DNA from 3 places in the Parazoarcus communis genome. Region 3 is predicted to be linked to each of the others. Evidence: predicted binding sites of a transcription regulator. Region 3 holds the regulator's gene; each other region holds the start of a gene.
The links. The regulator FNR, encoded in region 3, switches genes on or off when oxygen is low (the NO sensors DNR and NnrR bind a similar motif). The targets are predictions, from matches to a motif close to TTGANCTAGNTCAA.
Positions count from the first base shown of each region.

Region 1: the regulator FNR is predicted to act here: its motif matches at 6,983-6,996, upstream of feoB (ferrous iron transport protein B).
Region 2: the regulator FNR is predicted to act here: its motif matches at 4,776-4,789, upstream of nirJ (heme d1 biosynthesis radical SAM protein NirJ).

Region 1 covers NZ_CP022187.1:3,979,802-3,989,750, reverse strand. The annotation lists gene CEW83_RS18210 (MacB family efflux pump subunit) at 1-1,054, shown strand, start outside; gene CEW83_RS18205 (efflux transporter outer membrane subunit) at 1,059-2,459, shown strand; gene CEW83_RS18200 (TonB-dependent receptor) at 2,811-5,063, shown strand; gene CEW83_RS18195 (alpha-hydroxy acid oxidase) at 5,126-6,262, shown strand; gene CEW83_RS18190 (Fe2+-dependent dioxygenase) at 6,256-6,936, shown strand; gene feoB (ferrous iron transport protein B) at 7,053-9,029, shown strand; gene CEW83_RS18180 (ferrous iron transport protein A) at 9,041-9,286, shown strand; gene CEW83_RS18175 (AzlD domain-containing protein) at 9,303-9,629, opposite strand; gene CEW83_RS18170 (AzlC family ABC transporter permease) at 9,626-9,949, opposite strand, start outside.
Region 2 covers NZ_CP022187.1:1,458,778-1,468,726, forward strand. The annotation lists gene CEW83_RS06635 (Crp/Fnr family transcriptional regulator) at 1-573, shown strand, start outside; gene CEW83_RS06640 (MFS transporter) at 570-1,799, opposite strand; gene CEW83_RS06645 (cytochrome D1 domain-containing protein) at 1,942-3,516, opposite strand; gene nirJ (heme d1 biosynthesis radical SAM protein NirJ) at 3,513-4,721, opposite strand; gene CEW83_RS06655 (formate/nitrite transporter family protein) at 5,132-5,944, shown strand; gene CEW83_RS06660 (bifunctional protein-serine/threonine kinase/phosphatase) at 5,998-7,734, shown strand; gene CEW83_RS06665 (LysE/ArgO family amino acid transporter) at 7,741-8,352, opposite strand; gene CEW83_RS06670 (LysR family transcriptional regulator ArgP) at 8,483-9,397, shown strand; gene CEW83_RS06675 (DMT family transporter) at 9,432-9,949, opposite strand, start outside.
Region 3 covers NZ_CP022187.1:442,967-452,915, reverse strand. The annotation lists gene CEW83_RS02215 (heavy metal translocating P-type ATPase) at 1-2,141, opposite strand, end outside; gene CEW83_RS02210 (MerR family transcriptional regulator) at 2,213-2,623, shown strand; gene CEW83_RS02205 (sulfite exporter TauE/SafE family protein) at 2,665-3,378, opposite strand; gene hemN (oxygen-independent coproporphyrinogen III oxidase) at 3,447-4,838, opposite strand; gene fnr (fumarate/nitrate reduction transcriptional regulator Fnr) at 4,961-5,701, shown strand; gene CEW83_RS02190 (SirB2 family protein) at 5,719-6,108, opposite strand; gene CEW83_RS02185 (Crp/Fnr family transcriptional regulator) at 6,230-6,916, shown strand; gene CEW83_RS02180 (PHA/PHB synthase family protein) at 7,036-8,721, opposite strand; gene CEW83_RS02175 (MBL fold metallo-hydrolase) at 8,867-9,949, opposite strand, start outside.

The sequences.
Region 1 (9,949 bases), 1.0 Mb from region 3:
CGCAAAGGCAAAGGTGGTGAACCAGATCAGCGCGATGGGCACCAACCTGCTCAACGTCCGCCCCGGCGCCCCCAATCAGCGCGGGCGAGACACCACGGCCACGCTGGTGATCGAGGATGTGCGCGCGATTTCCGACTTGCCGAACGTGCTCGCTGCGGTGCCTGAGCAAAGCACCGGCATCACCGTGCGCACGGGCAACCTGGATCATCGCACCAGCGCCAATGCCACTTCGTGGGATTACAGCTTTGCCCGCAAATGGCCTGTCGCCAGTGGCACCTTCTTCAGTGCCGACGACGAAACGCGCTATGCCGCCGTGGCGGTCATCGGCCAGACCGTGGCCGAGGCCCTGTTTCCCCGCGCCGACCCGGTCGGCGAATACCTGCTGGTCAATAACATCCCCTTCCAGGTCGTCGGGGTGATGACGCCGAAGGGGGCAACATCCTGGGGAGCGGATCAGGATGACATCGTGTTCGTTCCGTTCACGACCGGCAGCCTGCGCCTCACCGGTCAGCGCCACCTGCGCAACATCACCGTGGCCGTCGACGATGTCGGCGCCATCGACCAGACCCAGGCTGCGGTGCACAGCCTGCTGCTTGCACGTCACGGGGTCGAGGACTTCCAGATTCGCAACATGGCTTCGATCATCGAAACCGTCTCCGCCACCCAGAACACGCTCACCATCCTGCTCGGCACCGTGGCTGCCATCTCCCTGCTGGTGGGCGGCATTGGCGTGATGAACATCATGCTGGTGTCGGTCACCGAGCGCACGCGCGAGATCGGCATCCGCATGGCCACCGGCGCACGCATGAAGAACATCCTGCAGCAGTTCCTGATCGAGGCGCTGGTCGTGTCCTCGCTCGGCGGCGCCATCGGCGTTGGCGTCGGGCTTGGCTCGGCCGCCATCATTGCGCTCTTCGACACGCCGATCGAGTACTCGCTCGCGCCGGTGGTGCTGGCCTTCGGCTGTGCCTTTGCCACCGGCCTGATCTTCGGCTACCTGCCCGCACGCAAGGCCGCGCGCCTCGACCCCGTGGTCGCGCTGGCGTCGGAATGAAACCATGACGCTCTCTGCCCAGTTCCGCCCACTCGTCCTCGCCCTTGCCTTCGGGCTGAGTGGCTGCGCGGTGGTTGAACCCATCGTCCATCCTGACATCGCCCTGCCCGGGAACTGGGCGGAGTCCTTGCCCGAGGCCGAGGCGGCACAAGACATCTCGAGCGACTGGTGGATCGGCTTCGATTCGGCCCAGCTCGATGCGCTCGTGCGTGAGGCCCTGGCGGCAAGCCCGGACCTGAAGATCCAGGGCGAACGCGTCATCCAGGCCGAACTCGCGCTGCGCAGCACCGGCGCCGCCCTCTTTCCCAGCCTCGGGCTGAGCGGCGACACCGACTGGCGCCGCAGCGACAGCGGCGACCGTGGTGGCAGTGCAGTGAGCGAGTCCAGGTCGTCCTCGCTCGGACTGTCGGCAAGCTACGAGATCGATCTCTGGGGCCGTGTCGCCGCCACCATCGACAGCGCAGACGCCAGCCTCTCCGCCACCCGCTACGAGCTCGATGCGCTGCGCCTGAGCATGACGGCGAGCGTTGCCACCACCTACTTTCAGCTGCTGGCCTCGCAGTCGCGGCTCGATATCGCACGCGCAAACCTTGCGACCGCCGAGCGCGTGCTCAAGGTCGTCGAAGCGCGCTATCGATACGGTGCCGCCTCGGCACTCGATGTCAGCCGGCAGCGCACCACGGTACTCACCCAATCCGCGACCATAGGCCCGCTTGAGGTTCAGGTGCGCCAGACAGGCTCGGCACTTGCGCTCCTGCTCGGGCGCACGCCGCTGAAACCCGGGCTCGAACCCGAGTCGCTCTCGGCCCTGCGCATTCCGTCCGTCGCTGCGGGCCTGCCCGCCGATCTGCTGCTCCGCCGTCCCGACCTTGCCGCAGCCGAAGCCGCACTGCGGGGCGCCGCTGCCGACATTGCCGCCGCCCGCGCCGCCCTGCTCCCGGCATTCAGCCTGTCGGCGGCGGGCGGACTGGCGAGCGACTTTCTGCTGTCGCTGGCCGCCCCGTCCTCCACCGTCGCACTCTCCGCTTCACTGGTGCACACGGTCTTTGACGGCGGCAGGCGGCAGGCGCAGGTCGACAGCACCCGCTCACGGCAGCGCGAACTGCTCGAGCAATACCGCAAGGCCATCCTCACCTCGCTCAAGGAGGTGGAGGATGCGCTTGGCAACGCTGCGCGCGATGCCACTCAGGAGCGCATTCAGGCAAGGATCGTTCTCGAGGCAGAGCGCTCGCTGCGTCTGGCCGAATTGCGCTACCGCGAGGGCGCGGATGATCTGCTGAGCGTACTCGACGCACAGCGCACCCTGTTTTCAAGCCAGGACAGACTCGTCCAGTTGCGCCAGGCCAGGCTCACCAACGCAGTGGACCTCTACAGGGTACTGGGCGGCGGCTGGCAGGCTCCCTAACTCGCCAGCGCGCGCTGAAGCCACATCAGGCCTTCGTCAGACGCGAAAACTGTCGTAAAAAAACATCAGATCTTCACCAATAATGATAACCGGTCTCATTTGTATTGACTGATACAGTCGTTAAATTGAGAATCAATCTCATCTGCACGACGCCGGTCGCCTGAGTGCCCTCAGTCACCACGCCCGCAGAACAGCCAGCCAGTCCTCCCTGCGGATCAGCCAGCCAGACGGCCCACATGCATGTGTCCGGACGTCAGCTTTCAGGACGTCTCCGATGCATGCGATCACGCTGCCCGCCACTCGGCGCCGGCATGCGTTTCCCGCTCAGAGAAACCGAGGACAAGGCTCACAATGAAAAGCAACAGCGCGAAATTCCCCCACAGCTTCCGCAAACCCCTGAATTCCACCACCGGAATGACCCGTATCGCACTGGGCATCTCGACCGTGATGCTGATGCCAATGCCGTCGTTCGCCGCCGATGACGCTGCACAAAGGAATGAAGCCGAAATGCAGGCGGTACAGGTCGTCGATACTGCGATCGACCCCAACCCCAACGCGGAACCCGATGTGCCCTACAAGGCCCGGACCTCAGGCGACAAACGCCACGTCAAACCGCTGGCAGAAACCCCGCAGACGATCACCGTGCTGACGGCGAAGCAACTGGAGGACACCGGCCGCACCGACCTGCGCGACGTGCTGCAGGCGCAGCCCGGCATTACGCTCGGCACCGGCGAGAACGGCAACGCCTTCGGCGACCGCTACATCATCCGTGGTCAGGAAGCGCGCAGCGATGTCTTCGTCGATGGCTTGCGCGATCCCGGCATGACGGTGCGTGAGAGCTTCGCCACCGAGCAGGTCGAGATCACCAAGGGCCCGAGTTCGACCTTCGCCGGCCGCGGGGCCACGGGAGGCGCGGTCAACTCGGTCACCAAGCAGGCCACGACCGACCTCGACTTTGCCAAGTTGTCCGGCGGCATCGGCACCGACGAGTATCACCGTCTCACCTTCGACGGCAACCGCGTACTCACCGATACCATGGCCATCCGGGTAAACGTGCTCGACGCTTACCAGAAGGTGCCGGACCGCGACCCGGCAGACCGCGACCGCTCCGGTGCCGCGATCTCCTTCCTGTGGAAGCCGACCGACCAGTTCAACCTGACGGCGGACTACTACCACGCCGAGGCGAACGATTCGCCTGACCTCGGCGCCTACATCAACCGCACGACCCGCAAGGTGGTCGACGACGTACCGGTCTATCTGCAGGATGAAGACTTCCTCACGTCCACGATCGACACCTATACGCTGCGGGCGAGCTATCAGGCCAGCACCGATCTGCGCATCGAGAACCTGACCCGCTATGGCACCACGAAAAACGGCTATCTCGCCACTGGCTACAACGGCACCCGCCTGAGTACCCACCAGGGCTGGCAGGATGTCGAGTACTTCGCCAACAGCCTCAACATGTATCTCGATCAGCAGATCGCGGGCATGAAGCACCAGTTCGTGTTCGGGGTCGAGTACTCCGACCACAGCGTCAAGAACGGGACCTACACGACGACGCCGACGACTTACACGGTTACCGGCAGCGAGACCGACTGGCAGAGCCTGATGAACCGCCGTGTGGTCAAGGGCGCCGAGGATTCGGACTGGAACGTCAGGACAGTTTCGCTCAGCGCGATGGACACCGTCGATCTGACCGACAAATGGACGGTGTTCGGCGGTCTGCGCTACGACCGTTTCGACTACAACAACACGGTTGTCGACCGTACCCTGGGGCCGATCGAGTACGAACTTGAAGACGGCCTGTGGAACGGGCACATCGGCTTGAGCTACAAGTTCCTGCCCTATGCCAATGTGTACTTCAACTACAGCACTTCAAGCGACTTCAATGGCGGCGAATCCGACGTCGGCGCGAGCTGCGGCTATGGCGGCATCTGCGTGCCGAGTGGCACCACGACCGAAGAGCGGCGCAACATGTTCGCCAACAGCAAACCCGAACTGTCGCAGAACTTCGAACTCGGCACCAAGTGGGACCTGATGGATCGCAAGCTGCTCGCCACCGCTGCGGTGTTCCGCACGGTCAAGAGCGACGTCATGGAGAACACCACGGGCAATGCGTACTCAGCCACCGGCAGCATCAACACCGGCAAGTACCGCATCCAGGGAGTCGAACTGGGGCTCACCGGCAAGCTCACCGACAAGCTCACCACCCAGTTCGGTGTTGCGGTCATGAGTTCGAAGATCCTCGAATCCGCGACGGCTGCGAACGTCGGCGAAGGCCTGAGCAACTTCCCGGAAAAGACGGCCTCGCTGCTGCTGAGCTATGCGCTCACGCCGAAATTCACTTTCGGCGGTGGTGTCACCTATTCCAGCGAGAAATATTCAGGCGAACCGGAGTCCGTCGCGGCGACCTCGCTCGAGGTGCCGGAGTACACCGTCTATGACCTCTTTGCCAACTACAAGGTCAGCAAGCAGTTGAGCGCGCGCGTCAATATCGGCAACGTCACCGACGAGAAGTACTACACCGCGGTGTATCGCTCGGGTTCGTTTGCCTACATGGGCGACCGGCGCAACGTGCGTCTGACGCTCGACTACAGCTTCTGATTCCGGGCTGATTCATGGGGGAGGCCTGGTTCCGGCCGGGCTTCTCCCTTGCACACATCACAATGAACGACATAACAGATCCGCAGGCTGCACTGAATCACATTCCCGCCGACATCCATTGCGCGCAGGACTATGAGCGCCTCGTTCGCGAGCATATCGACCCGCGCGCACTGGCCTATATCGACGGCGGCAGCGGCACGGAAACAACGCTGCGCAGCAACCTCGACGCATTCGCCGGCTTCAGTCTGCGGCCCCGCCTGCTGCGCGACCTGAGCGCGGGCCATACGCGACTGCGCCTGCTCGGCCGCACGCTGCTGCATCCGGTCATGCTCGCGCCGGTCGCATTTCACAGGCTTGCCCACCCCGAAGGCGAACTCGCGAGCGCAAACGGCGCGGCCGCCACGGATGCCTGCATGGTGTGCTCCACCTTGTCCTCCTTCCGCCTGGAGGACGTCGCCGAACGGGCAGGCGCGGAGAAATGGTTCCAGCTGTATTTTCAGCCGCGCCGGGAACACACCCTCGATCTGGTCCGGCGCGCTGAAAGGGCTGGCTTCACTGCCCTGGTCGTCACGCTGGACGCATCGATCCAGGCGCCGAGCATCCGCGCACGCCGCGCAGGCTTCGTCATGCCGCCCGCGATTCAGCCGGTCAATCTTGCCGCTTACCCGGCGCCCGCACAGGTTCGACTGGACCGGGATCAGAGCATCATCTTTCAGGGCATGATGAGCGAAGCACCGACCTGGGCAGACCTGACCTGGCTGCTCGCACACACCACGCTGCCCGTGGTCGTCAAGGGTGTGCTCCACCCCGCGGATGCCATTGAGCTCCGCAGCAAAGGGGTTGCTGGGCTTGTGGTATCGAACCACGGTGGCCGCAGCCTCGATGGCGTGCCGGCAAGCCTGCCTGCGCTGCCGGAGATCCGCCGGGCGGTGGGTGAAGATTACCCTCTGATGCTAGACAGCGGCATTCGCAGCGGTACCGACATCTTCAAGGCACTCGCACTTGGCGCCGACGCAGTGATGGTCGGCCGTCTTCAGCTTCATGCGCTGGCCGTCGCCGGCGCGCTTGGCGTGGCTCACCTGATCAGGACGCTGCGCGAGGAGCTCGAAGTCTGCATGGCCCTTGCCGGCTGCGCGACCCTGGACGATATCGGCCCGGAAATGATTCAAGAACAGAAAGGGGCGCACCACACATGCTGATTCCGATCGAAAACGTCCTGAGCAAGGACGAAGTACTGCACTTCAGGCAGCAACTCGCCGCTGCGGACTGGCAGGATGGTGCAATGACCGCGGGCACCCTGGCGCGCTCGGCAAAGACCAATCTCCAGCTCGAAGACGGCTCGGCACTCGCCGTTGCGCTGGGCAACCACATCCTGCGCAAGCTTGGCAACCACCCTGCCTTCATCTCCGCCGCACTCCCCCACCGCATCTTTCCACCGAAGTTCAACTGCTACCGCAACGGCGGCGCCTACGGCCTGCACGTCGATAGCGCGCTGATGGCGGTCGGCGGCACGGAACTCACCGTGCGCTCGGACCTTTCGGCCACGCTGTTCCTGTCCGAGCCGGACGAGTACGACGGCGGCGAACTGCAGATCGACGGCCCCTTCGGCGTACAGGCGGTCAAACTCGGCGCCGGCGACATGGTGCTCTATCCGTCGAGCAGCCTGCATCAGGTCACCCCGGTCACCCGCGGCGAACGCATCGCATCCTTTTTCTGGATACAAAGCATGGTGCAGCAACAGGACGACCGGACCCTGCTATTCGATCTCGACCGGGCCATTCAGGGGCTGACGCCAGACAGCACCACCCGTCCCGATCTGATCACGCTGACGCAGGTCTATCACAACCTGCTCCGGCGCTGGGCCGTGACCTGATGCGGCAGGGGTGATAGCCACACCAGGTGCATGGATACAACAGCAGTTGAGCCAAATCAAAGAACTCTTAATGCGATGCATTATCATTCCCATGAACTTTCATCGCCGAGCTTCCAATGACCCAGGCCACGCTGACCGAACACGCAAGTCTTGCCGCTTCCGAGTCGGGCACCACAACCCTCGCCCTCGTCGGACACCCCAACGTGGGCAAGTCAGTGCTGTTCCATCGCCTGACCGGCACCTACGTAAACGTATCCAACTACCCCGGCACGACGGTCGAGGTGGCCCGGGCGCCCGCCCGTTTCGACCGCGAGATGTCCTTGCTCGACACCCCCGGGGTGCTCGCCCTGCCCTCGCGCAGCGACGATGAGCGGGCCACGGTGCGCGCACTGCTACACGAAGATCTGCGCCTGATCGTGCAGGTGGGCGACGCCAAGAACCTGCGGCGCACGCTGAACCTCACCGCCCTGCTCGCAGAACTCGGCGTGCCGATGGTAATGGCGCTGAACATGACGGACGAGGCCAGCGCACGCGGCGTGACGGTGGATGCGTCGGCACTCGCCGAGGCACTCGGCGTACCGGTGGTGGCAACCGTCGCAACCGGCGGCGAAGGCATCGCACCGCTGACCGACGCCCTCGCCCACGCACGCCACCCGGCGGCGATGCTGCGCTACGACCCGGAGATCGAGACCGTCATCGGTCAGGTCACCGCCATGATCGCTGCACGCGCCCCTCACCCGCGACTGACCGCCCGCGGCCTGGCCATCCTGCTGCTCGGACATGATGCAGAGGTGCAGGCCTGGCTCGCCACCCGTTCTGAGGGGCCTGCGCTGCTGGCAGAGGTCGGCGCCCTTGCGCCGGCCACCGGCCGTGACTCCCTTCCGGCTAGGCTCGCGCGTGAGCGTGGACGTGCAGCCGAAGCCCTGTCGCGCACCGTGTCGCAGCAAGCCGCAGGCAAGGACCGCAGCCTGTCGCTGCTGGTCGGACAAGTGGCGGTGCACCGGATCTGGGGCTGGCCGATGCTGCTGGCCGTGCTCTATGTGGTGTACCTGTTTGTCGGTGACTTTGGTGCCAGCACCCTGGTCGGCCTGCTCGAAGAGGACTTCTTCGGCGAGATCCTCAACCCTGCGGTGACCACCCTGGTGCAGACCCACATCACCGTTGCGTGGATCGCCGACCTGCTGGTGGGCGAGTACGGCTTGTGGACCATGGGCATGACCTACGCGCTCGCGCTGATCCTGCCCATCGTGACCACCTTCTTTCTTGCCTTCGGCCTGCTCGAGGATTCCGGCTACTTCACCCGCCTGTCGGTCATCGCCAACCGCATGTTCGCCGCCATCGGCCTCAATGGCCGCGCAGTGCTGCCGATGGTGCTGGGCCTGGGCTGCGTCACCATGGCCACACTGACCACCCGCATCCTGCACACGCCACGCGAGCGCCTGATCACCATCTTCCTGATGGCGCTGGCGATTCCGTGCTCGGCACAGCTAGGCGTGGTGCTCGGCCTGCTCGGTGGCATCTCGTTCGGCGCCACCGTGATCTGGGCCGGTGCCATGGTCCTGGTGCTGCTCAGTGCTGGCTGGCTGGCTGGCAAGCTGGTGAAGGGGCGACGCGTACCGCTCGTGACCGAACTCCCGCCCATGCGCATGCCGGTACTCGGCAATGTGCTGAAGAAGACCGGTGGCCGGCTCAAGTGGTACCTGATCGAGGTCATCCCGCTCTTTCTGCTCGGCACCCTGATCATGTTCGTGCTCGACCGCACCGGCGCCCTGCCGTGGATCATCGAGGCCGGCAAACCGCTGGTCACCGGCTGGCTCGGACTGCCGCCGGAAGCCAGCGCGGCCTTCGTCATGGGCTTTCTGCGCCGCGACTTCGGCGCCACCGGCCTCTTCGCCCTGAGCCACCAGCTGGACATGATTCAGGCCGTCGTCGGCATGGTGACCATCACCCTGTTCGTGCCCTGCATCGCCAGCGTGATGATGATCGTCAAGGAACAGGGCGTCCGCACCACCGCACTGATGCTGGCGATGATCATGCCGACCGCCTTCTTTGTCGGCGGCGTACTCAACCACGTCCTGCGCCTCTTCTTCTGAACGAGATCGACATGAGCCCATCCCCCTCCGAGCGCATCCGCCTGACCGGCACCCCGATCGGCCGCAAGGTCCGCGTTGCGGACTTCGGCACTGAAATCGATCCGCTGCAGGTCGAACAGCTTCACGCCTACGGCATGTCGCCGCCACACATCATTCGCGTAACGCAGCAGCAGCCGATGACCGTCGTGTTGTGCGACCACATGGAGCTCGCGCTCGAGCACGCTGTCGCACGCCACGTCTGGGTCGAAGAGGCCTGAACCTCCTCCGCCCCGGCTACCAGCCGAAGCCCTTGCGCATCAGGATCAGCAGCCCCATGCCAAAGATGAAAGGCAGCCAGGGGTTTCGCGAGCGCAAGGCAAAGAAGAGCACGACCAGGGCTGCTGCAAACTTCGGATTGAAGGGCTGCAGCACGCCTTCGTCGAGGAGAATGTCCGGTGCCACCAGGGCGGACAGCGCTGCCGCCGGCGCGTAGCGCAATGCACGATGCAAGGCCCTGGGCAGGCGGGCCTTCTCCCCCAGCATGATGAAGCTGCCACGGGTCAGGATGGTGGTGCTGCCGATAGCGATGAAGGTCAGCCACAGCCAGATGCCTTCGCTCATGCGCCCGCCCTCCGCTGCTGCCAGTGCTCGGCAACGAAGCCCGATGCGATGCCGATCGCGATGCCGGCAAACAGCCCCAGTCGCAGCGGAAGCTCGCGCAGCAGCACGGCCGAAACGCCGCCAGCCAGCGCAGCCACCAGCATCGGCCGGGAACGGGCCATCGGGATCATCATCAGCATCAGCGCGATGGTCACCATGAACTCAAGCGACCAGTCGGTCGGGATCACTTCGGCACCAAGCGTGCCCAGCAGCACAAAGGTCTGCCACAGGCACCAGGCCCATGCCGACGGCGCAATGAAATAGCCCCAGCGCCACTCGGG
Region 2 (9,949 bases), 1.0 Mb from region 3:
TTTCACCGCGGCGACGCCTGCACCGGCTTCCACCTGATCCTCAGTGGCCAGATCAAGCTCGCCTTCATCTCCGCCGAGGGCAACGAGAAGGTGGTCGAGATCCTGAGCCGGGGCCAGAGCTTCGGCGAGGCCGTGATGTTCATGGACAAGCCCTACGTGGTGATGGCGCAGGCGCTGACCGACTGCTCGCTGCTGCACATCGCCAAACAGGTGGTATTCGACGAAATGGGGCGCGACCCGATCTTCTGCCGCAAGATCATCGCCGGCCTGTCACGGCGACTGCATCAGCTGATGAGCGACGTCGAGAGCTACTCGCTGCGCTCGGGGCGCGACCGCATCATCGGCTACCTCTTGCGCGAGGAAGGCCTGGGCAGTGACGACGACGTCCTCACCACCGGGCCGGTGTCGATCCGGCTGCCGACCAGCAAGGGCATCATCGCCTCGCGCCTGAACCTGACCCAGGAGCACTTCTCGCGCATTCTCCACGAGCTGATCGAGTCCGGCCTGATCCAGGTTCAGGGCCGCAACATCCACGTACCGGACCTCGGCCGGCTGCGTGCGACCTTGAGCTAGCGCCGCTCGATGTCGGGCAGCAGGACCGTCAGCAAGCCGATCAGCGGCAGAAAGGCACACACCTGATAGACGGTCGCGATGTCGGTCGCATCCGCCAGCCGGCCGAGCAGCGCCGCGCCAATGCCGGCAAGCCCGAACGCGATGCCGAAGAACAGTCCCGATATCGCCCCCACCTTGCCCGGCACGAGCTCCTGCGCGTAGACCAGGATGGCCGAGAATGCCGAGGACAGGATGAGTCCGATCACCACCGACAGCACCACGGTCCACATCAGGCCGACGTGCGGCAGCATCAGCGCAAACGGCGCCACGCCCAGGATCGATGCCCAGATCACGCGCTTGCGTCCGATGCGATCGCCGACCGGGCCGCCCGCCACCGTGCCCGCGGCAACCGCCAGCAGGAATCCGAACAGGTACATCTGCGCCGTCTGCAGCGGCAGTGCGAACTTCTCCATCAGGTAGAAGGTGTAGTAGTTCTGCAGGCTCGCCATGTAGAAAAACTTGGAGAACATCAGCGCCCCCAGCACGGCGAGCGAAACGATGACCTGACGGCGAGTCAGATTGTTGCCGGGGTGCGCCTTCATGCGCTTGCGGAATCCCGCAACGTGCACTGCGGCCCAGCGCGCTACCTGCGACAGCACCACCACGCCGGTCAGCGCCGCAAGCGAGAACCAGGCTGCGCTGCCCTGCCCGAAGGGAACGATGATCAGGGCCGCGAGCAGCGGCCCAAGCGCCGTTCCCAGGTTGCCGCCGATCTGGAACAAGGACTGCGACAGCCCCGGCCGCGCGCCTGCGGCCATGCGCGCCACCCGCGAGGACTCGGGGTGAAAGATCGACGAGCCGATGCCCACCATGGAAGCGGCAAGCAGTACCGCCCCGAAATTCGACGCCTGCGACAGCAGCAACAAGCCCACCAGGGTGAAGCAGCCGCTCATCGGCAACAGCCAGGGTTTCGGCCTGTGGTCGGTATACAAACCGATCAGCGGTTGCAGCATCGACGCGGTGAACTGGAACGCCAGGGTGATCATGCCGATCTGCGCAAACGAAAAGCCCAGGCCTTGCTTGAGCATGGGATAGATGGCGAGCAGCACCGACTGCATCATGTCGTTGAGCAGATGCGAGAAGCTGATCGCAGCGATCACCACGAAGGTGGTGTTGCTCAGCGCATCGTGCACAGGCCCCGGCGCTGCATCGGCAAGCGCAGCGTCGGCGGCGAGAGTCTTTTCCATGAAACGGTCCGCGGTATTGTTCGGGCATGCAGTTTAAGACGAATATGCTGCGCATACCCGCATTCGATACTGCACACACGCAGTGCCGCCCTGCCGCACGCGTTCACGCGATGCCCGAGGGTGCGCCTGCCGCATCGGCACGCTAGTGGCTGGTGCCCTCGTCGCGGCTGATCTTGTTCCACACGTTGTACTTGCCCACCGGCTTCTTCATCGGCAGCCGCTTCACCTCGTCGAGCGTGAGCGCGTCGAGCACGACGATGGCGCCGTCCTGCTCCCACAGGCTGGCCAGTGCGTAACGACCATCCCGGGTGAATTCGATGTGGGCAAGGGTCTGACCCGGTTCGGCGGTGATCTCCTTCACCACTTCCAGCGTCTGCTTGTCGATCACCTGCAGGATGTGGCTCGCCTCGCGGCTCATCATCGAATCGACAAAGGCGTAGCGGCTGTTCTCATGGCTGCGCAGGAAGAATCCCGGGCCGCGGGTCGGGATGCGGCGGACGACCTCCCAGGTCTTCATGTCGATCACCGTAACCTCGCCCGACTTGAGGTTGGTGCTCGCCATCACCGTGCGCTCGATGCCGCTGGCGTCGTGCCATGCCCAGGTGATGCCCGACCCGAGGTGCGGCATGCCGTCCAGCGGCAGACTGGCCACCTTGCGCCGTGCATCCAGATTCACCACCTGCCCCTCGCCCTTGCGCGAGGCACCCATCACCTGACGGTAATCCTGATCGAAGTAGAAGTCGTCGAGTACATCCTCCAGCGGTGTGCGACGGGCGTTGAGGAAGCCGGGCTTGGCCACGCCCTCCTTCATGCGGTAGTCGTGCACATAGCCGTCGTAGATGGGCTCGGCGTTCTCGTCGTAGCTGATCTCCCACAGTTCGGGAATGTCCTTCATTGCAGCGACAAAGCTCTTGCGCGGTGCGGCGTCATAGACTGCCGAGACACGCGAGCTGCGACTGCCGTCGAGCGTCGTCGCATCCATCACCTTGACCAGATTGAGCTCGGCGTCGAACAGCACCAGATCCTGCGGCAGGTAGTTGGCCGCGATCACGAAGCGCCCGTCGGACGACACCGCCACGTTGCGGGTGTTGATGCCCGCGCGCACTTCGGCGATGACTTTCAGATTCCACAGATCGAACTTGGTGATCCAGCCATCCCGCGAGGCGAAGAACACATAACGCCCGTCGGCAGTGAACTTCGGTCCGCCATGCAGGGCGAAGCGGGACTGGAAGCGGTAGATGGGTTCGAGCCTGTCGCCGTCGAGAACCGACACGTGATGGTCGCCGGTTTCCACCACCAGAAAGAGGTTGAGCGAATCGGCGCTGAACACCGGCGTCGGCGACAGCGTCGCGGGGTCGGTGTGCTGGATGCGCGAGGCGCGGATGTCGGACTCGGTCCATTTGGGCGCCGGCGTGACCGGCGTGTAGATCCATTCGGCAAGGGCGGCGATCTCGTCCTTGCTCAGGAGCTCGGCAAACGCGGGCATCTGGGTGGCTGCGCGCCCGCCTGTGATGACCTTGACCGCCTCCCCCTTGCGCAGCCGGGCGAGATTGTCGGGCAGCAGCGCCGGGCCCATGCTGCCCAGACGATCCGCCGCATGACAGGCCGCGCAATGCTGTTGGTAGTTCCGGGCGGTGGCCGGCGCCCCCTCATCGGCCCAGGCCGGCAGTGCCAGTGCGATCAGCACGGCTGCAATCGATGTCGGCAGGCGCATCATGAGCCCACCTTCTCGATCCGCGTCCATGGCGTGTTGAGCACACGCACGGAGCCGTAGTCCGCCGCATCCACGCCGATCTCCGCATCGCTCAGATAGCACGCGGGGTCTTCCGCCCACGGGTTGCCGGTGATCTGTTCCGCACGCACGCGCGAACTGCCATTGCAGATGTCGAGATACCTGCAGGCTCCGCACCGCCCCTCGAGCTTGCGCGGATGCGGTTTGAGCCCGACCAGCAACGGATTCGACAGATCGTTCCAGATCTCGCCAAAGGCCCGCTCCCGCACATTGCCCAGGGGGATGTGCCACCACATGGTGTCCGGGTGAACCACGCCGAGATTGTCGATGTTCGCGACATTCACGCCGCTGGCGTTGCCGCCCCACTGGCGCAGCTTGCCCTCGATGTGTTCGGCATGCTGCGGAAAGCGGCGCCGCACCCAGTGCAGCAGGAACACGCCATCGGCGTCGTTGTTTCCGGTCACGAAGTCCTTCTCGATGCCGCGCTGGTGAAGTTCGAGACAGGTTTCGAACAGAAGCTCCATGGCGTCGCGGGTGGTACGGTGCTGGGCGTCGTCGCCACGGTGCTTGTTGCCGCGTCCGGCGTAATTGAGGTGGGAGAAGTAGAACTTGTCGATCGCCTCCTCCTCCACCAGTCGCAGCAGTCCGTGCAGGTCGTGGGCGTTGTCCTCGGTCATGGTGTAGCGCACGCCGACCTTGATCCCGCGCTCAACGCACAGACGGATGCCCGCAATCGAAGCATCGAATGCGCCGGCCTTGCGCCGGAAGCGGTCATGGGTGTCGGCAATGCCGTCGAGACTGACGCCGACGTAGTCGAAACCGATGTCGTCGATCGCGTCGATATTGCCTTCGTTGATCAGCGTGCCATTGGACGACAGGGCAACATAGAAACCCATCTCCTTGGCACGACGGGCAATGTCGAAGATGTCCGCTCGCAGCAGCGGCTCACCGCCCGACAGGATCAGCACCGGCACCCGCGCCGCCTTGAGGTCGCCCATCACCCGGAACACCTCACCGGTAGACAACTCCCCGGCGAAGTCCGTATCCGCAGAAATCGAGTAACAGTGCTTGCAGGTCAGGTTGCAGCGCCGGATCAGGTTCCAGATGACGACCGGCCCTGGCGGATTGCGCCGGGGCGCAACCGGGGTGGGATGATCAAGCTCGCGGATGAACTGGGATATGCGGAACATGACGGTCTGGCCTCCTGGTTCCCCGGATTACACCGCACCACGACATGACAATAAATGATGCGGGTCAAGCAAGGGGCCCGATCCCCTTTCGCCGCACGTTTTTTGCATTGCACCAAAATCAGGCAACTCGCGCCGCCCGCGCCCCAATCAGGGGAGAAAAAGCGCTTCAGAACCGGGCGATGAAGGCAGGAACCGAGGATTCATGGGCTTTTCCATGCTGGCACGCTACATGCTTTTCATAGATCAACTCGGGCCAACGGCGGCCTGAGGCATGTGCAACAGGGCATCAACCTGAATCAGCGCAGCAAATGGACAACGGCGTCCATTTCCATCCTTCGTTTCCGAGGGCGTGGAGATGGACGCCTTTTTGCGTTCACACGGCTTGCTCACCACTCACCCAGGGGAAAATCATGTCATATATCGCGCCCGCAGAATTCGTCACCAAGATGGTTGACGCAGGAGAGTCGAAGATCTTCATGTCGACTCGCGACACACTGGTCCGCGCCTACATGGCCGGCGCCATTCTTGCGCTGGCCGCGGCCTTCGCGGTCACCATCACCGTGCAGACGGGAAATGCGCTTGCCGGCGCCATGCTGTTCCCGGTTGGCTTCTGCCTGTTGTATCTGCTGGGCTTCGATCTGCTCACCGGCGTGTTCACGCTGTGCCCGCTCGCCCTCATCGACAAACGCCCTGGCGTCACCGTCAATGGCGTGTTGCGCAACTGGGGCCTGGTATTCGTCGGCAACTTCGCCGGCGCACTGACCGTCGCGGTGATGATGGCGATCATCTTCACCTTCGGCTTCTCCGAAGCACCCAACATTGTCGGCCAGAAGATCGGCCATATCGGCGAAGGCCGCACCGTCGGATATGCCGAGCACGGGGCAGCGGGCATGCTGACGCTGTTCATCCGCGGCGTGCTGTGCAACTGGATGGTATCGACCGGCGTTGTCGCCGCGATGATGTCGACCAGCGTATCGGGCAAGGTCATCGGCATGTGGATGCCGATCATGCTGTTCTTCTACATGGGCTTCGAGCATTCGATCGTAAACATGTTCCTGTTCCCGTCCGGCCTGATGCTCGGCGGCAACTTCTCGATCTACGACTACCTGGTGTGGAACGAAATCCCGACCGTCGTCGGCAACCTGGTCGGCGGCCTCGCCTTCGTCGGGCTCACGCTCTACTCCACCCACGTGCGCACCGCCCCCAAGCGCAGCGCTGCCTGAACCATCATCCGGCACACGGGCCCCGCAGTTCGCGGGGCCCTTGCCCATCACAGATGTCGAGCACACTCTCGCTGAGCACCGGCCAGTACTCCGACAAGGGGCGCAAGGGAATCAACCAGGATTTTCATGGCCTGAGCATCCCTGACGGTCCCCTGCTGAACACGAAGGGCATCGCCATCGCCCTGGCTGACGGCATCAGCAGCAGCGATGTCAGCCACGTCGCCAGCGCAGCCGCGGTCCGGAGCTTTCTTGACGATTACTACTGTACCTCGGAAGCATGGACGGTCAGGACCGCTGCACAGCGCGTGCTCGAAGCGACCAACTCCTGGCTGTACGCGCAGACCCGCCAGAGCCCCTACCGTTACGACGGCGACCGTGGTTATGTGTGCACGCTCAGCGCCCTGATCATCAAGTCCGCAACGGCCCACATCTTCCATATCGGCGACAGCCGGATCTACCGCCTGCGGGACTCGAATCTCGAACAACTCACCGACGACCATCGGATCGTCGTGTCGCACGACACACACTACCTCGCCCGCGCCCTCGGGATTTCCGCACAACTGGATATCGACTATCAGCGCCTGGCAGTGAAAGAGGGCGACATCTTCGTTCTGGCCACCGACGGAGTGTACGAATTCGCCTCGCCCCGGTTCATCGTCGACGCCATCAGCGAAGCCGCGATGGATATCGACGCAGCGGCGCGATGCATCGCTGAAGAAGCCTTCAACCGCGGCAGCACGGACAACCTGACGATACAGATCGCACGCGTCGACACCGTGCCCGACGGGACAGCGGCCGAACACAGGCAGCAATGGCTTGACCTGCCACCCGCCCCCATCCTCCAGCCGCGCATGCTGTTCGACGGCTACCGGATCATTCGCGAAATACACGGCAACAGCCGCAGCCACATCTACCTCGCCGAGGACGGCGACAGCGCCGCACGGGTGGCGATCAAGATCCCTTCGGTCGATCTGCGGGGCGACCCCGCCTATCTGGAGAGATTCATGCTGGAAGAATGGATCGCGCGCCGCATCAACAGCGCGCACGTCCTCAAACCCAGCACGCTGAAGCGGCAGCGCACCGCGCTCTATGTCGTCACCGAGTTCATCGAAGGCCAGACGCTGGCGCAATGGATGATCGACAACCCGGCGCCACCGATCGAAACCGTGCGCAACATCGTCGAACAGATCGCGAAAGGCCTGCTCGCCTTCCATCGCATGGAGATGCTGCACCAGGATCTGCGCCCGAACAACATCATGATCGACAAGGCCGGCACGGTGAAGATCATCGATTTCGGTGCGACGCGCGTGGCCGGCCTGATCGAATCGGAAACGACGACGCTGCAGCCACACATTCTCGGCACCGCCCAGTACACCGCGCCGGAATACTTTCTCGGCGAAGCAGGTACGCCCTGCGCTGACCTGTTCTCACTTGGCGTGATCACTTACCAGATGCTGAGCGACCGCCTGCCCTACGGCGCCGAGGTGGCAAAAACCCGCAGCAAGGCCGCGCAGCGAAAGCTGAAGTACGCCTCGGTGCTGGACGACTACCGCGAGAATCCTGCCTGGATTGACCCCGTCCTCGCCAAGGCCGTTCACCCGGACCCGAACAAGCGCTACCAGGAACTTTCCGAATTCATCTACGACCTCAGGCACCCCAACAACACGCTGCTGGGCAAGGGGCCGCCGCCGCTCATCGAACGCAATCCGCTGGTGTTCTGGCAAGCCCTGTCGTTCTGTCTGAGCCTGCTCGTGCTGCTGCTGTTGAGCACCAGTTCGCTGGTGAAATAGGCGAGCTCAGGCAGACAGGATCAGCCACGCAGCGATGCTCCACAGCATCAGCGCCACGCCGCCATCGAGAACCTGCCATGCGCGCGGGCGCCTGAACACCGGGGCCAGCAACCTTGCGCCGTAGCCCAGCAGCACGAACCAGCACACCGAACCGGCAATCGCACCCGCAGTGAACAACGGACGCAATTCCGCCGCCTGGCTGTTGCCAATTGAACCCAGCAACACCACGGTATCGAGATAGGCATGCGGATTGAGCAGACTGAAGCCGGCAGCCGTCAGCAGTGCCTGGCGCCAGGTCAGGCGGCGACGCTGACCGGCGTCCGCCTGCAGGCTGCCACCCGCAAGTGCCGAGCGCAGCGAACGCAGCCCGTACCAGCCGAGGAAAGCCGCGCCGCCGTAGCGGGCTGCCTCCATCCAGTCGGGATTGGCCGAGAACACTGCACCCAGCCCGTTCATGCCGAGCAGAATCAGGCTGACGTCACACAGGACCGACACCACGACCGTGAGCAGCACATGTTCGCCACGCAGCCCCTGACGCAGCACATGTGCGTTCTGTGCGCCGATGGCCATGATGAGTCCGAGGGTCAGCATAAACCCGTTCAGAAAGCCGGCATTCATGATCAAGCTCCAGTGAATCCCAGGCCGCCTGTGCCACGTCGCCGGATCGGTCTGGGTGCATGAAATGTAGATGCACCCGGACCATAAAATAAGTAATATCGTTAAATATCGTTTTATATGATTTTTTCTAATGTTAGACCTGCGTCTGCAAGCTTTCGAGGCGGTACTCAAGGAAGGTGGCTTCGAGCGCGCTGCGCGCCATCTCAACCTGACCCAGTCTGCGGTTTCGCAACGGGTGAAGCTGCTCGAGGCAGAGCTCGGGCAGGCGCTGCTGGTGCGCAGCAAGCCTGTGCAGCCGACCCCGGCCGGCCGCCGCCTGCTGCCCTATCTGACCCAGCTCAGGCTGGTCGAGGCCGAAGCCCAGCGTGCCTTGCACCCGGGCGCCAAGGGGCAGCCACTGCGCCTGCCGATCGGGATCAATGCGGACAGCCTGGCGACCTGGTTCCTGCCCGCGGTCGAACACGTGGTGCGGGAAGAACGCCTGGTGCTCGACTGCGTGGTCGATGACCAGGACCACACACACGCACTGCTGGCAAACGGCGACGTACTCGGTTGTGTGAGCACCCGCGCCGACCCGATGCGCGGTTGCGCAGTGATGCGACTCGGCGTGATGCGCTACCTGTGCGTCGCCTCACCCGAGTTTCGCGCCAGACACTTTCCTTCGGGCCTCACCCGGGCTGCACTCGGGCGCGCACCGGCCATCGTCTATGGCCGCAACGACGACATGCACGATCTCTTCCTGCGCAACCAGTTCGGTCTCGACGCCGGCCACTATCCCTACCACGTCGTCCCCTCATCCGAGGGTTTCCTCGCGTTTGCGAAGAACGCGCTGGGCTACGGCTTCGTGCCTGAGATTCAGGTCGTCGATGCGCTTGCAGCAGGCAGCCTCGTCGATCTCGCGCCCACGCAGCAGGAGACCGTCGAGCTGTACTGGCACCACTGGCAGGTTCAGTCCTCGGTGATGGCGCAGTTCTCGCGGGATCTCGTCACCGGTGCCGCACGCGCGCTGGAGCTGCCGTCCGTCGATGACACGGCGGCACGCTGATCGCAGTGGCAGTCGCAGTCGCAGCCGGCACGGCCTAGGTCCTCGCCCGGTTTGCGAGGGTTACGCCGATCGCCGCCAGCGCACCACCGACCACCATGGATATCAGGATCGTCTCGCCCAGCACCAGGGCCCCCAGAATGACCCCGAAAGCGGGCACCAGATTGGTAAAGACCGCCGCACGGGACGCGCCGATGGCCTTGATCCCTTCGTAATACCAGACGAAACCCACCACCGTGCCGAACACCCCAAGGTAGGCCATTGCGCCCCACACCTCCCATCCGAAGGCGTGCCATTCACTCGCCCTGAACTCCCACGCGGCGCCAATCGACAGAAAGGCCAGCCCCCACATCGCCGCATACGTCGTCGCCGCAACCGGGCTCAGATCCTTGAGCGCCTTGCGCCCGATCAGCGTGTATGCGGCCCAGTTCATCACCGCGATGAACATGAGCGTTTCACCCGTTCCGATCGAACGTCCCAGATCGTATGCCACGGTCAGCAGCTCGCCGCGGGTAATGACGACTGCGGCGCCCACAAAAGCGATGCCGAAGCCGA
Region 3 (9,949 bases):
AGCATCCCCATTGCAGCAAGGGGGATGCCGAGCACATTGTAGACAAAGGCAAAGAAAAGGTTCTGCCGAATCTTCGACAAGGTCGCGCGCGACAGGTCGATGGCATCGGCCACACCATGCAGGCTGTTGCGCACCAGGGTGATGTCCGCCGCCTCGACCGCGACGTCGGCGCCCACCCCGATCGCAAACGACACGTCCGCGGCCGCCAGCGCCGGCGCATCGTTGATGCCGTCGCCCGCCATGCCGACACGCTCGCCTGACGCCCTCAGCGCGTTCACCGCAGCAGCCTTGTCTGCCGGCAGAACCCCGGCGCGCCACTCCGCAATGCCCGTCTGCTCGGCAATGGCCTTCGCCGTTGCGGGGTGATCACCGGTCAGCATCACCACTTTCACACCGTTTCGTTGCAGGCGTTCGACCGCGCCAGCCGAGTCGCTGCGTACGCGATCTGCAACCGCAATCACCCCCGCATACATGCCGTCGATGGCCACGGCGACGAGCGTCTTGCCTTCGGCGGCGAGCGGCGTACTGTCTGCGTCGGGAACGGAAACGCCCTGCGCCACCAGAAAGGCGGGCGCGCCCAGCATGACCAGCTGATCGCCCACCCTGCCTTCCACTCCTTTTCCGGCGACGGCGCGAACATCGTTCGTCCGCTCCAGCGTCAGCCCCTCGGCCTGCGCGGCCTCAACCACCGCAGCGGCAATCGGATGGGCGCTGCTCTGCTCGAGCGCCGCAGCCGCCGCAAGCAGGGTCGATCTTGTCCAGCCTCCAGTCGGTACAACATCGGTCACGGCCGGCTTGCCTTCGGTCACGGTCCCGGTCTTGTCCACCGCGAGCACCGTCAGCCGCTCTGCCAGCTCGAGGGCCTCGGCGTTCTTTACCAGCATCCCGGCGCGCGCGCCCTGCCCCGTACCCACCATGATCGCCGTCGGCGTTGCAAGGCCAAGCGCACACGGGCAGGCGATCACCAGCACTGCCACTGCATTGATCAGGGCCAGCTGGAAATCGCCCGACCACAGCCACCATGCTGCAAAGGTGAGGCTGGCAATGGCCACGACCACTGGGACGAATACCGCCGCAATGCGGTCCGCCAGACGCTGCACGGGCGCCTTCGAGCCTTGCGCCTGCTCGACCAGGCGGATGATGCCCGCCAGCAGGGTACTGGCACCCACGCCGGTGGCACGGCAACGCAGCACGGCATCGCCATTCACCGTGGCGGCAAACACCTTGTCGCCCGGCTGCTTGTCCACCGGCAGGCTTTCTCCGGTGAGCATGGCTTCGTTCAGGGCCGAATTGCCCTCCTCGACCACGCCATCCACCGGTACGGCATCGCCCGGGCGCAGCACGAACACCGCACCCGGTGACAGGCTCTCGACCGGCACCTCGACCAGCATGCCATCGCGTTCGATACGCGCCATTTTCGGCTGCAGGCGCAGCAAGGCATCGAGCGCTGCCGTGGTGCGGGCCTTGGCCCGTGCCTCAAGCAGCTTGCCGAGCAGAATCAGGGTGATGATCATCGCCGAGGCTTCGAAATACACGTGCAGATCGTGCCGTCCAGCCAGCGTCACCACGAGACTGTAGAAATACGCCATTGAGGTGCCGAGCGCGACGAGGACGTCCATGTTCGCACCGCCACCGCGCAGCGAGGCCCAGGCGCCACGATAGAAGCGCGCACCAAGCCAGAACTGGACGGGCGTTGCCAGCAACAGCTGCAGCCAGCGCGGTACAAGGTCGTGCTGCACCTCACCGCCCGGCCACAGGCCGAACATGGCCGGCATCTGCAGCGCCAGAGGAAGGGTGAGCGCCGCAGCAATCCAGAAATGCCGCAATTCGACGTCCCACGCCGCTTTCTGCTTCGCACGGGCCTCTTCACGCACAATGGTGGCCGCCTCGCTCGCACCAAATCCGGCACGTTCGACGGCTGCTTTCGCCGCATCGAGCGTAAGCGCGCCAGGCTCAAAGTGGAGGACTGCACGCTCGGTTGCAAGATTGACCGTGGCCTCGACACCGGGAAGGCGATTGAGCACCTTCTCGAGGCGGGTGGAACATGCAGCACAGGTCATGCCGCTGATGGCGAGTTCAAGCGTTGCGTTAGCGGACGCTGATTGCGCCGGACCTGCCGATGATGTTGATTGTGCGGTCATTGAGTTTCTCCCTTGCGGGACGATTCGATAGAGCGCAGTGTAAACCCCGTACTCATGTACGGAGTCAAGCAATGAATGAGCAAACAAGCAAGGGGCTTACGATCGGCGCACTTGCAAAGGCAGCAGGCGTGGGCGTGGAAACCGTCCGCTACTATCAACGCCGTGGCCTGCTCGCAGAACCTCAGCAGAAACGCGGCGCCTATCGGGTGTATGGCGAGCGCGAACTTGCCCGTCTGCGCGCGGTTCGCCGGGCACAGCAACTGGGGTTTTCGCTTGAAGAAATCGATGACCTGCTGGCGCTCAACGAGGACACCGACCGCGACCGCGCGCGCGCACTGGCGCGAAGCAAGATCGAACTGCTGGATGCCCGCATCCGGCAGATGCAGGAAATGCGCAACGCGCTCACCGAACTGGTTGGGTGCTGTCAGCGCACTGATGCCCCCGCCCCCTGTCCGATCCTTCGCGCACTGTCGAGCGAGTAAGACCTCGCGTCAGCGCTGAACCATTGCTCTGAAGGCGGCGCTCAGACCGCGCACACCACTCCGCTCCACAGTTGCCCGCCCAGCGTCTGGGCGTGGAACAGGCCAAACACGCCGAAGCCGAGCACCAGCAAGCCCGAGGCGAAGCGGACCTTGCCATTGCGCGTGATGTCACGAAAACGCTTGAACAGCATGCCGGCCAGCATCAGGTTGGGCAATGTGCCAAGCCCGAAAGCCAGCATCAGCCCCCCACCACGCAGCGCAGAGCCGGTTACCAGGGAAGTCGCCAGCACCGAATACACCAGTCCGCAAGGCAGGAAGCCCCACAGCAGGCCAAGCGGCAAGGCCTGCTTGACCGAGCGGGCAGGCAGGAAGCGACGGCTCAGCGGCTGAATGCGGCGCCACAGGCGGTGACCGAGCTGCTCTACCGGAACGAGCAGCTTGGTGAATCCGGTGAGATAGAGCCCGAGCGCCACCAGCATGAGGTTCGCGAGCACGTAGAGCGTGATCTGGACCGGCAGAACGCCATCGTAGAGCATGCCGACCGAGCCCAGCGCGCCGAGTCCGGCACCAATGCAGGTGTAGGTGGTGATCCGGCCAAGGTTGTAGGCGAGATGAATCGGCCACTGCCGACTGCGACTCGATGGCGTCTGCACCTGTACCGTAAGCGCTCCGACAATGCCGCCGCACATCGATACACAGTGAGTGCCTCCAAGGAGGCCGATCAGGAAGACGGCGAGATAACCGGTTTCGGGCATGTTCAATCAGCTATGAAGCGTTTGATGCGGTGCGCGCATTCTACGCTGCACCGCGCCTCCCCGCCCGGTCAGATCACCCGGGAGTAACGGGCGCGCTCGCGATCCGAGCGCAGATAGCGATCGAAGAACATCGCAATCCCGCGCACCAGCAGACGGCCCGCGGGCAGCACGCTGATCCAGTCCTTGTCGATCTTCACCAGCCCAGCCTCTTCCATTTCCTTGAGGTCGGCGATCTCGTCAGCAAAGTACTCATGGAACTTGATGAGGTGTGCAATCTCGATCGACTCGATCGACAGCTCGAAATGGCACATCAGCGCCTGGATGATCGAGCGCCGGAGGAGATCGTCGGCGGTGAGCTCAATGCCGCGCAGTACGGGCAGCTCGTCGCGATCGAGGGCATCGTAGTACTCGTCGAGCGTCTTGACGTTCTGCGCGTAGACCGGACCGATCTTGCCGATCGCCGACACACCGAAGGCAAGCAGGTCGCACTCGGCCTGGGTCGAATAGCCCTGGAAATTGCGGTGCAGGCGCCCCTGCCGCTGCGCCACGGTCAGTTCGTCATCCGGCTTCGCGAAATGGTCCATGCCGATATAGACGTAGCCGGCGTCGGTCAGGCGACGGATGGCAAGCTGCAGAATCTGAAGCTTGGAGTCCGCTGACGGCAGGTCGATCGGAATGATCCTGCGCTGGGGCTTGAACAGTCCCGGCAGGTGCGCGTAGCTGTACAGCGAGATTCGATCGGGCGAGAGTTCGAGCACCTGCTCCAGCGTGCGGTTGAAGCTGATCACATTCTGCTTGGGCAGACCATAGATCAGGTCCATGCTGATCGACTTGAAGCCGGTTGCCCGCGCCGCGTCGATGACGAGCTTCGTCTCTTCGACGCTTTGCACGCGGTTGGTCGCAATCTGCACGTCCTCGGCGAAGTCCTGCACGCCGACGCTCATGCGATTGAAGCCGAGGTTGGCCAGCATTTCGACGGTGTCGAAATCCACCTTGCGCGGATCGACCTCGATCGAGTACTCGCCATTCGGCACCAGGTTGAAGTGCTTGCGGACCGCATCCATCAACTGATGCATCTCCGCGTGCGAGAGGAAGGTCGGCGTTCCACCCCCGAGATGTAACTGCGTGACCTGACGTGTCCCCCCCAGGGCCGCCGCCTGCATTTCGATCTCTTTTTCCAGGTAATTCAGATACTTGGCAGACCTGCCATGATCCTTGGTGATGATCTTGTTACAGGCGCAGTAATAGCAGATCGTGTTACAAAAGGGGATGTGGAAGTATAATGACAGCGGTCGGCTCACACCGCCAACGGCACGTTTTCCCAGCCAGTCTGTCAGTGCTTGTGCATCGAATGCCTCCACAAACCTGTCTGCGGTGGGATACGACGTATAGCGAGGCCCGTTGATGTCGAATCGTCGAATCAACTGGGGATCAAAGATTAGGTCTGTCTGGCTGGTCATGGTCTGGCTGCGTCGATGTGTTACTTAACAATGGCAGAAAGCCGGCGTTTTGTGGTTGACTTGGATCAACGGCAACATTCTGACTACCCCCAATCCGGAATCGGAGCAAGTTTACAGTGCAAATGAAGGCGACGGTGCCGATCACCGCGGCGGGGCTCAAAACCGCATGCTCACAATGCAATCTGCTGGAGCTGTGCCTGCCGTTCGGCATGACTGACACTGAACTCAACCGCCTCGACGAACTTGTCGGCGGGCGTCGGAAGATCAAGCGTCAGCAGCCGCTCTATCGCGCAGGCGAACTCTTCGAAGCCATCTATGCGATCCGTGCAGGCTCCTTCAAGACCGACGTTCTGCTCGAAGATGGTCGCGAGCAGGTCACCGGATTCCAGATGACCGGCGAGATCATCGGGCTCGACGGCATCAGCACCGAGTTCCACTCGTGCAATGCGGTTGCGCTCGAAGACAGCGAGGTCTGCGTCATTCCCTACGCCAAGCTGGAAGAACTGTCCCGCGAGATCGAAGGCCTTCAGCACCAGTTCCACAAGGTCATGAGCCGCGAGATCGTGCGCGATCACGGCGTGATGATGCTGCTGGGCTCCATGCGCGCGGAAGAGCGTCTGGCGGCCTTCCTGCTCAACATGTCGCAGCGCTTCACCGCTCGTGGCTTCTCGGCCGCCGAGTTTCACCTGCGCATGACCCGCGAAGAGATCGGCTCCTATCTGGGCCTGAAGCTGGAAACGGTCTCGCGTGCCTTCTCCCGCTTTCAGGAAGACGGCCTCGTCGCGGTGCAGCAGAAACATATCCGCATTCTCGACAACGACGGTCTCAAGAAACTCATTCAGCACCAGCCCGGCGCGCGCTGAGCGCCGGACTGTCGCGCTCAGGCAAAGACGGCGAACCAGCCGCCGACGTTCTTGCTGAGCGCGACCGACACGATCCAGCTGAACACGAGCAGCGCAGCAACAAACGCAGCCCCGCGCACGGTGCGCGTTCGGCCACGTTTCAGGGCAACGGCGCCCAGCAGGATGTAGACGATCAGGCCAATGACCTTGGCCGTCACCCACGGTGCCTGCAACGGGTACTGTTCGATCATCACCGCCAGCGTGATCGCACTGCCAAGCAACACGGTATCGACCACATGCGGCAGGACGCGCGTCAGACGATGTGTGAGCAGACGGCTGTCAACAAGCATCCACACTCCCCTGAGCGCGAAGCCGGCAAGGCTCAGAATCACACAGGTGACGTGGATGTGCTTGATCGCCTGATACATCTTTCGTTCCTCCTCGGGGAAAATGCTGACCGGTGCGCCCTGGTCGGGCGCCGAACAATGACAGAACAAACAGGATTCAGCCACGCAGGCTAGAATCGAAAGTGAAATGCAGGAGCACGGAATGAACCAGACCGCCGCAGACATCCTTACCCAGCTCCGTCAGATCTCCCTGTTCGGGGAGCTGTCGGAGAGTGAGCTGGAACGTGTTGCACGCTATACCCGCGAACGCCGCCTGGGCAAGGGTGAACTGCTGTTTCAGCGCGGCGACGTTGCCCACGGTTTCTATTTCGTCACCGAAGGGCAGCTCAAGCTCGGCTTCTCGTCAGCTCAGGGCAACGAGAAAGTGGTCGAGATCGTCGGCCCGCAGCAAAGCTTTGGCGAAGCGGTGATGTTCATGAACCGCCCCTACCCCGTTTTTGCCGAAGCGCTTACCGACATGTCGCTGCTTCATATCGGCCAGAACGTCGTATCCGACCTGATCGATCAGGATCCGCAGTTTGCACGCAAGCTTCTGGCAGGCATGGCGGTCCGCCTGCATAACATGGTGCGCGACGTAGAAACCTATTCCCTGCGCTCGAGCACACAGCGCGTGATCGGTTACCTCCTCCAGCAAACCGAAGAGGATGGCACCAAGGCTTGCGACATCTCCCTGCCCACGAGCAAGCAGGTCATCGCGTCACGGCTGAACCTGACGCCCGAGACCCTTTCGCGGATCTTTCACGACCTGGCAGACCATGGTCTCATCACCGTTCACGGCAAGCGCATCACGCTTCACAATCCGCAGGCACTGTCGCGCTACAGCGGGTAGCACTTCGCCCGCTCAAGTCCTTGCCGTCCCCCGAAAAGCAACGGCCTCTTGAACGAACAAGAGGCCGTCTTTCACGATACCCGGGTGCTGAAAGCCGAAGCCTTCACGCGCCAGCGCACTCAGGACTCAAGCACATAGGTTCCCGGCGCCGGTGCGAGCGAAGGAAACTGCTCGCTTGCCGCCGGCCTCGCCTCGATCAGCTCTCCGGCGTGGGGTTTGACCCAGTCCATCCAGTCGGTCCACCAGCTGCCCGCCTGCTCTTCAGTGCGATTGCGCCACTGCTCGGCCGTATCCGAGCGATGCGCTTCACCGGCCCAGAACTTGCGCTTGGGCGGCGTGACGACCGGATTGACGATGCCAAGAATGTGGCCTGAGCTCGAGAGCACATAGCGCTTGGGACCGGTGACATGGTTAATCACACGGAAAGTCTGCAGCCACGGCGCGATGTGATCGTCCTCTGCGGAAACGACGTAGAGCGGCTGCGTGATACGGCCGAGATCGAGCGGCTCACCCGCCACCTCGAGTGCGTCGGGATGGATCAGCTTGTTGTTCAGGTAAAGCTCGCGCAGGTACCACGAATGCATCGCGTACGGCATACGCGTGGTATCCATGTTCCAGTACAGCACGTCGAATGGCGGCGGCGTTTCGCCGTACAGCCAGCCTTGCACAACGTAATGCCAGATCAGGCCGTTCGAGCGCAGCAGGCGGAATGCGGAAGCCATTTCCTTGCCATCGAGATAGCCCTTGCTGGCCATGTTGTCGATGATGTAGCGGATGCTGGCTTCGTCGATGAACACCTCGATGTCGCCCGGCTTGTGAAAATCGACGAGCGTGGTCAACAGGGTCCAGTCCGCAACCGGCACCTGGTCCTCAGGGAAATGGCGGTTTGCCCATGCCATGTACATCGACAGTGCAGTGCCTCCGATGCAGTAGCCAACTGCATGCACCTTGTCCTGCCTGGTGAAGCTTCGCGCGCACTCGATGATGGCATGCACGCCTTCGGTGAGGTAATCGTCGAAACTGCAATCGCGCATGGACGCGCCGGGGTTCTTCCAGCTCGTAATGAAGACATCCATCCCCTGATCGAGGAGGAAGCGGATCATGCTCTTGCGCGGCACCAGGTCAAGAATGTAGAACTTGTTGATCCACGGCGTGACGATCACGATCGGCTTCGCATGCACCTTTGGCTGCGTCGGCGCGTAGTGGATCACCTCCAGCAGGTTATTGCGAAAGACCACCTCGCCTGGCGTCGTGGCGAGATTCTCGCCAACATGGAAATCGTCCGGGTCGGTCATCCGGACATTACCGGCCTTGAGGTCCTCGAGGAAATTCTTGAAGCCATTGGTCAGGCTTTCACCGTTGGTTTCGACGGCCTTGCGCATCGCTACCGGATTGGTCCACAAGAAATTCGTGGGGGCCATCGCGTTGAGCAGATTACGCCACCAGAATGCCGCCCGCCTGCGCTCCTTGCTCGCCAGCCCGGGGGTGTCGTAAAGCATGTCCTGCATGTTGCGGGTGAAAGCGAGGTACCACTCCTTGCTCAAATCCCAGGTCGGATACTCCGTCCATACGGGATCGGCAAAACGCGCGTCGTCGGAGTGAGGACGTATCGGGTCCGAACTCGCCAGCCCGAGCATGCGATTGACCGAGTGCAGCTGCAGTTTCCACAGGTCCGTCGACAGTCGGGTGAAGCGCTCCGCCAGTTCCTGTGGATGCGCCAGCCATGCAAGCTGGGCATGGACGAGCGGCGCGGCCATTCCAAGTGGATCCACCGTACCTTCCACGCCGTCATGGAGTTCGCGCATGGCGCGCTTGACGACCTGTCCCGGGTTGAAATCTTCGGCACGCCTTCCGGTCCTGCCCGATGCAGGCCGTTTGCCTGTGCTCTTGCTTGCTCTGGCCATTTCTTGCTCCTTGAATCTCAAGCGGTAAACAGACTGGGCTGTCACCTCAACTCAGATGATAGGTTTCTCCGGCGACCGGCTCGGTCAAGCCGGACCAGCCCAGCTGCTCGGCCACGGCGGCGCCAAACGCCGCACGTGCCTCGGTTTCGCCATGCACCAGAAAAGTCTGCCGCGGCTGCGTTTCAATATGATGCATCCATTCGAGCAGCGCAGGTTTGTCCGCGTGCGCGGACAAGCCGCCTATCGTATAAACATCCGCCCTCACCGGCACCTTGTCGCCAAGAAGCGTGACGACGCGTGCCTTGTCCACCAGTCGCCGCCCCAGCGTGCCAGCGGCCTGAAAACCGGCGATGATGACTGAGCACTCCTTGCGGTCAATGTTGTATCGCAGATGGTGCTTCACCCGCCCGGCATCACACATGCCGCTCGCCGAGATGATCACCAGCCCGCCGCGCTGATGGTTGAGCGCGATCGACTCTTCGACGTCGGCGACAAACCGCAGGTGAAAGCGGTCTGAATTCGCCGTCATCCAGGAAGAAAGCTCACGGGTCTCGTCATCCCACAGCGCCTCGTGCTGCATCGTGAGATCAGTGACCGCCGTCGCCATTGGCGAATCGACGATGACCTCGAGTCGCGCCACCTTCTCCGCCCGTACCAGCTTTGCAAGGATGAACAGCACCTCCTGGGTACGCCCGACCGCAAAGGCCGGAATGATGACGTTGCCGCCCTTGCGCTGAAGCGTGTCATTGAGGGCGTGAACGAGTTCGTCCTCGGTCTCGTTCAAGGGGCGGTGAGCGCGATTGCCGTACGTCGTTTCAATAAACAGGTAATCCGCGGCGCGGACCTGATAGGGATCACGCAACACCGGGCGATCGGGCTGACCGAGGTCACCTGAGAACACCAGCCGTCGGGTGGCGCCGCCCTCCATCACATCCACTTCAATGATCGCAGACCCCAGGATGTGCCCTGCGTCGCGAAAGCGGCAGGAAACCCCCTTCCCGGGGTGAATGAGTGCATCGTACTGGACGCGTTGAAGCCGGTGCAGACTGGCCCGCGCCTGTTCGACCGTGTACAGCGGCGCCGCGGCGGAACTCCGACGTCCGTGACGCGAGCGGTTGCGACGACTCGC